DNA from 2 places in the Variovorax sp. V35 genome. Region 2 is predicted to be linked to the other one. Evidence: predicted binding sites of a transcription regulator. Region 2 holds the regulator's gene; the other holds the start of a gene.
The links. Region 2 encodes HrcA, which represses chaperone genes, less so after heat shock. Its sites were predicted from a motif close to TTAGCACTCNNNNNNNNNGAGTGCTAA; they were not measured.
Positions count from the first base shown of each region.

Region 1 (3,811 bases), 2.6 Mb from region 2:
GTCGGGCATGCCACCGCCGCCGGCGCCGGACTCGTCCTTGGGTGCGTCAGCAACCATGGCTTCGGTCGTCAGCAGCAGCGAGGACACCGAAGCGGCGTTCTGCAGTGCGGTGCGGGTGACCTTCGTCGGGTCCAGGATGCCCAGCTCGAGCATGTCGCCGTACGTGTCGTTCGCAGCGTTGAAGCCGTAGTTGCCCTTGCCGGCCAGCACAGCGTTCACCACCACCGAGGCTTCGCCGCCGGCGTTGTTCACGATTTCGCGCAGGGGCGCTTCGATGGCCTTCAGCACCAGCTTGATGCCGGCTTCTTGATCAGCGTTGTCGCCCTTGACCGACTCGCCCACGGCTTGCTTGGCACGCAGCAGTGCCACGCCGCCGCCAGCCACAACGCCTTCTTCCACTGCAGCGCGGGTGGCGTGCAGGGCGTCTTCGACGCGAGCCTTCTTTTCCTTCATTTCGACTTCGGTGGCAGCGCCAACCTTGATCACTGCCACGCCGCCGGCCAGCTTGGCCACGCGCTCTTGCAGCTTTTCACGGTCGTAGTCGCTGGTCGCTTCTTCGATCTGAACGCGAACTTGCTTCACGCGGGCTTCGATGTCACCGGCAGCGCCAGCGCCGTCGATGATGATCGTGTTTTCCTTGCCCACTTCGATGCGCTTGGCTTGGCCCAGGTCGGCCAGCGTCACCTTTTCGAGCGTCAGGCCCACTTCTTCAGCGATGACCTTGCCGCCCGTCAGGATGGCGATGTCTTCCAGCATGGCCTTGCGGCGGTCGCCGAAGCCAGGAGCCTTCACAGCCACAACCTTCAGGATGCCGCGGATCGTGTTCACGACCAGCGTCGCCAGGGCTTCGCCTTCGACTTCTTCGGCAATGATCAGCAGCGGACGGCCCGCCTTGGCGACTTGCTCCAGCACCGGCAGCAGGTCACGGATGTTGCTGATCTTCTTGTCGAACAGCAGCACGAAGGGGTTGTCGAGCAGCGCCGATTGCTTCTCGGGGTTGTTGATGAAGTAGGGCGACAGGTAGCCGCGGTCGAACTGCATGCCTTCGACGACGTCGAGTTCGCTGTCCAGCGACTTGCCGTCTTCCACGGTGATCACGCCTTCCTTGCCGACCTTGTCCATCGCGTCAGCGATGAGCTTGCCGATGGTTTCGTCGCTGTTGGCCGAGATGGAGCCGACTTGCGCGATTTCCTTGGAGGTGGTGGTGGGCTTGGAAGCCTTCTTCAGCTCGGCGACCAGGGCCGTGACAGCCTTGTCGATGCCGCGCTTCAGGTCCATCGGGTTCATGCCGGCAGCCACCAGCTTGAAACCTTCGCGAACGATGGCTTGTGCCAGGACCGTGGCGGTCGTGGTGCCGTCACCAGCGTTGTCGCTGGTCTTGGAGGCCACTTCCTTCACGAGCTGGGCGCCCATGTTCTGCAGCTTGTCCTTGAGTTCGATTTCCTTGGCCACGGACACACCGTCCTTGGTCACGGTGGGGGCGCCGAACGAACGCTCGAGCACCACGTTGCGGCCCTTGGGGCCCAGGGTCACTTTGACTGCGTTGGCCAGGATGTTGACACCCTCGACCATGCGTGCGCGGGCTTCGCCGCCGAAGACTACGTCTTTTGCTGCCATGATGAATTAACTCCGAATGGATTGGATTGGATGGGATCGAAAGGGAGGAGAAGAATTACTTCTCGACGACTGCGAACAGGTCGTCTTCCTTCATCACGAGCAGTTCGTCGCCATCGACCTTGACGGTCTGGCCGCTGTACTTGCCGAACAGGACGCGGTCGCCGACCTTGACGGTCAGTGCGGCCAGTTCGCCCTTGTCGTTGCGCTTGCCCGGGCCCACGGCCAGGACTTCGCCCTGATCGGGCTTTTCGGCGGCTGCGTCGGGGATGACGATGCCGGAGGCGGTCTTGGTTTCGCTGTCAACACGCTTGACGATCACGCGATCGGCCAAAGGACGAAGTTTCATTGCATCTCCTGGAAGGGTAAGAAACGGGTTTGTTTGTGGTCGGGCGCCGGAGAAACCGGCGACCTGTCGACTGGATGGGAGGGCTGTTAGCACTCGTCAGCAGCGAGTGCTAATCATAAGGGCATTCGATGACCTTTCAAGGGCGGCGCCCTTGCCGCCGTTTGGCACCGCCGTGCTTTTCCGGGGAAACACCGGGTGGCCGGGTGCCTTCGGTCGGGAAGCTTTGAGGTATTTTGCCCGGGCAAAATAAGGCCGTGCCCATGTCGCCGATGCACGGAGGTCGCGCGCGCAGATTGCTTTTTTGTAATCCGGGTGATCGGTGGTGGACGGGCTTGGCTTCCTAGAGTCGCGGCATCCCGGCAACCTCCAAGGACACCATGACACACACCTTCCGCAACACCGTTTTCGCCGCAGGAGCCGCACTGGCCGCTGCCGGCGCCTTTGCCTCGGGCACCCATGCCGGTGGCCACGGCCACGATGCCGAGGCCGCCGTCGGCAAGCCTGGCGTGGCCGCCAAGGTGACGCGCACGGTCCAGGTCGACATGACGGACTCGATGCGCTTCACGCCGGCGGACATCAAGGTCAAGCAGGGGGAGACGGTGCGCTTCGTCGTCAAGAACTCCGGCGTCCTGAAGCACGAGCTCGTGCTCGGGACCGAGAAGGCGCTGCTGGCGCACTACGAGGCCATGAAGAAGAATCCCGAGATGGAGCACGCCGATCCGAACATGGTCACGCTGGCCGCGGGCAAGACCGGCGAGATCGTCTGGCAGTTCACCCAGGCCGGCAAGGTCGACTTCGGCTGCCTGCAGCCGGGCCACTACGACGCCGGAATGAAGGGCGCGGTGCTGGTGGGCAAGGCCGGCAAGTGAGCGTAATGCGCACGCGTCTTTCACGCGCCGGCCGCCATGCCGGCGCTTTTTCTTCCAGGGTATCGCGCGACAGGGCTTGACCTTCACATCGTGTCAACCTGGACACTGATCGCTTCCCCCTCAAGGGCTTCCCCCTTTCCTGTCGGAGAACGCGAATGAACGACACGTCCACCAGGCACGCAGGACACCCCCACGGTCATCACGGCCACCACGATCACCACGCATCGCACGGGCATGCGCCCGCGGACCCTGCGCAGCCCGCTGCGGAGGGCACGGTCTACACCTGCCCCATGCACCCGGAGATCCGGCAGGACCACCCGGGCAACTGCCCCAAGTGCGGCATGACGCTGGAGCCCGAGATGCCGACCCTCGACGAGGGCGAAGACCCCGAGCTGAAAGACTTCAAGCGGCGCTTCTTCTGGACGCTGCCGCTCAGCGTTGTCGTCACCGTGCTCGCCATGGCCGGCCACCGCCTGCAGTGGTTCGCGATGGGCACGCAAAGCTGGATCGAGCTCGTGCTCACTGTTCCCATCGTGCTGTGGGCCGGATGGCCGTTCTTTGTGCGCGCGGTGCAGTCGGTGGCGAACCGCAGCCCGAACATGTGGACCCTGATCGGCCTGGGCACGGCCGCCGCCTTTGTCTACAGCGTCGTGGCCACGGTGGCGCCGGGCGTGTTCCCCGCGTCGTTCGTGTCGATGGGGCGCGTGTCGGTCTACTTCGAGGCGGCCGCGGTGATCATCTCGCTCACCTTGCTGGGCCAGATCCTCGAGCTCAAGGCGCGCTCGCAGACCTCCGCGGCCATCAAGTCGCTGCTGGGGCTCGCGCCCAAGACGGCACGCCGGATCGGCGCCGACGGCACCGAGGAAGACGTGCCCATCGGCCACGTGCATGTCGGCGACAAGCTGCGCGTGCGCCCCGGAGAGAAGGTGCCGGTGGACGGCGTGGTGATCGAAGGCGGCAGCGCGGTCGACGAGTCGAT
Region 1 is NZ_AP028666.1:1,220,319-1,224,129, forward strand. It holds gene groL (chaperonin GroEL) at 1-1,617, opposite strand, end outside; gene ACAM42_RS05555 (co-chaperone GroES) at 1,673-1,963, opposite strand; gene ACAM42_RS05560 (plastocyanin/azurin family copper-binding protein) at 2,341-2,832, shown strand; gene ACAM42_RS05565 (copper-translocating P-type ATPase) at 2,988-3,811, shown strand, end outside.
Region 1: the regulator HrcA is predicted to act here: its motif matches at 2,050-2,076, upstream of ACAM42_RS05555 (co-chaperone GroES).

Region 2 (3,811 bases):
GTCCGAAGCCTGCGCCACGCAGGAGGCCAGCACCTCGCCGAGCGTGCGGAATTCAGGCTCGATGTGCTCGCAGTTCTGCAGCAGCGTCGCGGCGCGCGTGAGGGCGGCGAGGGCGCCGTTGTCGTCGTCTTCGAGCGCCTGGCTCGCGCCCTGGGCGGCGTCGATGAGGGCCTGCGCGTTCGAGATGCGCGAGTGGTGGGCGGAGAGCTCATCCCACTCGTCGGCACCCGGCGCGAGCTTGGCGACTTCGGAAATCTGCCACTGCAGCCGCTCACGCTCGCGTTGCAGCGAGTCTTGCGCCGAGCGTGCGTGCTCGAGCGCCGAGAGCGCCTGGCGCCAGCTCTGCCAGGCGGCGTCGAGCGCGTCGGTGCGCGCGCCGGCGTAGGCGTCGAGCAGGCCGCGCACGGCCTCGGGGCGGGTCAGGCTCTGCCAGGCGTGCTGGCCGTGGATGTCGAGCAGGCGGTCGCCCAGTTCGCGCAGCTGCGTGGCGGTGGCGGGGCTGCCGTTGATCCAGCCGCGGCTGCGCCCCTGCAGGTCGACCGTGCGGCGCAGCAGCAGGCCGTCGCCGGCCTCGAAACCGCCTTCGTCGAGCCAGCCGGCCAGGGCCGGATCGGCGTCGAACTCGGCGCTCACGTCGAGCCGCTCGGCGCCTTCGCGCACGGCACCGGCGTCGGCGCGGTTGCCCAGCGCCAGCTGCAGCGCGTCGATCAGGATGGACTTGCCGGCGCCGGTTTCCCCGGTCAGCACCGTGAAGCCGGCGGACAGGTCGAGTTCAAGGGACCGCACGATCACGAAGTCGCGCAGTGCGATGCGTCGCAAAGCCATCTCAGTTCGTCCTCAAGCTGGGGGCGTGGTCCTTCATTCAGGAGCCCCCTTCGTTCCAATGGAGTTTTTTCCGCAGCGTGTCGAAGTAGCTCCAGCCGCGCGGGTGCAGGAAGCGCACCCGGAAGTCGGAGCGGCGCACCACCACGCGGTCGTCGATGGCGAGCGAGGCGAGCGACTGCATGTCGAAGTTGGCGCTGGCGTCGCGACCGCTCACCAGCTCGATCACGATCTCGTCGGCGTCGGGCAGCAGCACGGGGCGGTTGGACAGCGTGTGCGGCGCGATCGGCACCATCACCCAGCCCGGCACCGCCGGATGCAGCAGCGGCCCGCCGGCCGACAGCGCGTAGGCCGTCGAGCCCGTGGGCGACGCGATGATCAGCCCGTCGGCGCGCTGGTTGGCCACGAAATGGCGGCCCACCGACACGCGCATCTCGACCATGCCCGAGGTGGCGCCGCGGTTGACCACCACGTCGTTCATCGCGAGCGCGTCGAACACCACGGCCTCGTCGCGGAGCACCTGCGCGTGCATCAGGCTGCGGTGGTCTTCTTCGTATTCGCCGGCCAGCATCGGGATCAGCGTGGCCTGGTAGTTGTCCAGCGGGATGTCGGTGATGAAGCCCAGCCGGCCGCGGTTGATGCCGATGAGCGGGATGCCGTAGCACGCGAGCTGCCGGCCGATGCCGAGCATGGTGCCGTCACCGCCGACCACGAGGCCGAGGTCGCAGCGTTGGCCGATTTCCTCGACCGACAGCGCCTGGTAGCGCGGGTGCGGCGGGGCGTCGGTGTCCTCGCAGGACGAACGCTCCACGAACACCGTGCAACCCTGCGATTCGAGGAAGGCGCCGATGCCCTCCATCACGCCGTCGCGCGCATCGGCTTGCGCCCGGGCGCCGGAAGCCTGGTATTTGCCGATCAGGGCGACGTGACGAAAGCGTGAGGTCATAGCTCACAAATTACAACACTAAAATCTTGCAATGCTGGACGACCGTGCCAAGTTGCTGTTGAAGACGCTGGTCGAGCGTTACATCGCCGATGGGCAACCCGTCGGATCACGCACGCTCTCGCGTTCGGCGGGGCTGGACCTGTCTCCCGCGACCATCCGCAACGTCATGTCCGACCTCGAGGCGCTGGGGCTCATTGCCAGCCCCCACACCTCAGCCGGGCGCGTGCCGACCACGCGCGGCTACCGGCTCTTCGTCGACACCATGCTGACCGCGCAGCGCGAGCAGATGAGCACGCCAAGCCTGGCGGCCGACCAGCCGCAGAAGGTGATCGCCAATGCCGCGCACCTGTTGTCGAACCTGTCGCAGTTCGTGGGCGTCGTGATGGCGCCCCGGCGCGTCTCGGTGTTCAAGCAGATCGAATTTTTGCGTCTGTCGGAGCGGCGGCTGCTGGTGATCATCGTGTCGCCCGACGGCGACGTGCAGAACCGCGTGATCTTCCCGGAATCCGACTACTCGCAGTCGCAGCTGGTCGAGGCCTCGAACTACATCAACGCGCACTTCGCGGGCCTGACGATCGAGCAGGTGCGCGACCGCCTGCAGTCCGAGGTCGAGAAGCTGCGCGGTGAAATCGCCGCGCTGATGCAGGCCGCGGTGCAGGTCAGTTCCGAAGTGCTCACCGATGCCCAGGCCGACGACGTCGTGATTTCCGGCGAGCGCAACCTGTTGTCGGTGACCGATTTCTCCAGTGACATGGGGCAGCTGCGGCGCGCCTTCGATCTCTTCGAGGAGAAGGCGCAGCTGATGCGGCTGCTCGACGTGTCGAGCAAGGCCGAGGGCGTGCGCATCTTCATCGGTGGCGAAAGCCAGGTCGTGCCCTTCGAGGAGCTGTCGATCGTCAGCGCCAATTACGAGGTGGACGGCCAGGTGGTCGGCACGCTGGGCGTGATCGGCCCGACCCGCATGCCGTACGACCGCATGATCCAGATCGTCGACATCACGTCGCGGCTGGTGAGCAACGCGCTGAGCCACCGCAAGTAAGCGGCCGCGCGCGGCGCATAGAATCGGGCCCGCGTGGGCCGTTAGCTCAGTTGGTTAGAGCAGCGGACTCATAATCCGTTGGTCGATGGTTCAAGCCCATCACGGCCTACCACCGAAGCCGCATTAATGCTGAGAAGTCCGCTATTCAAAAGATAGCGGACTTTTTTCATGGCCGATCCGTTGCCAGATTGTTGCCAGATTTGATCCGGATGCTGCTGCATTCAACCGCACTGTGCCGCACGTTTCGTCGCCAGTCCGGACCGTCGGCAACTTGCTCGCGTTGGCACTTGTGGGGATGGTTCTGGCTATGCGCAGTCTTCCTGTTCTTCGTTGACCTTCAGGACTTCCCCGGCAGCGCGCTGAATAGACGCGGGGCTCAGCCTCGGTTGCAGCCGTTCGCATGCCGCCAAGCCGTCGACGATCAGCACCCTTGCCGCCCCCTGGATTTCGTTCTCAGCCGACAGCCCCACTAGCGTTTTCGCAGCGTCGTGCACGGCACACAAATCGGCGTCATCCCCATCAATCCCAGCGTCCTCGCATGCGGAGACCACCCCGTAGATGATTGCCCCGGCTTGTTGCACGAGAGCCTGAACATCGTCGCCGATCAGCGCATGAATGCTGGCCTTGACATGATCGGCCTGCCAGGCTCGACGGATTTCGGCCTTTTGGAACAGGTTCAATCCCGTTACTGGTTTGCGACGAGTTCCCTTTCGCACTTTCTGTGTTCCCCCCAAAAGATTGTGTTCAACGAGTGGAGCTTACTGTGGGGAACGACGACGAAGCTGTGTGGTGGTGAGCAAGCACTCAGATGACCGCTCTGGAGCGATGCGAATGTCGCAAAGGGGCCCATGGCAGACACCAAGCCTTCCCAAAAGCGGTCACTTAAACGGAGCGGCCGAAATGGGCCCCAAAGCGGTTTGACGGCAACACCAGCCCTGGCGATCCAGCCGGGGTGCGATTACTAGGCAGAGATTCGGGGCTGATCGTGGAACCATCGGTCAAGG
Region 2 is NZ_AP028666.1:5,951,622-5,955,432, reverse strand. It holds gene recN (DNA repair protein RecN) at 1-825, opposite strand, end outside; gene ACAM42_RS27395 (NAD kinase) at 863-1,768, opposite strand; gene hrcA (heat-inducible transcriptional repressor HrcA) at 1,800-2,807, shown strand; tRNA gene ACAM42_RS27385 (tRNA-Ile) at 2,843-2,919, shown strand; gene ACAM42_RS27380 (hypothetical protein) at 3,113-3,487, opposite strand.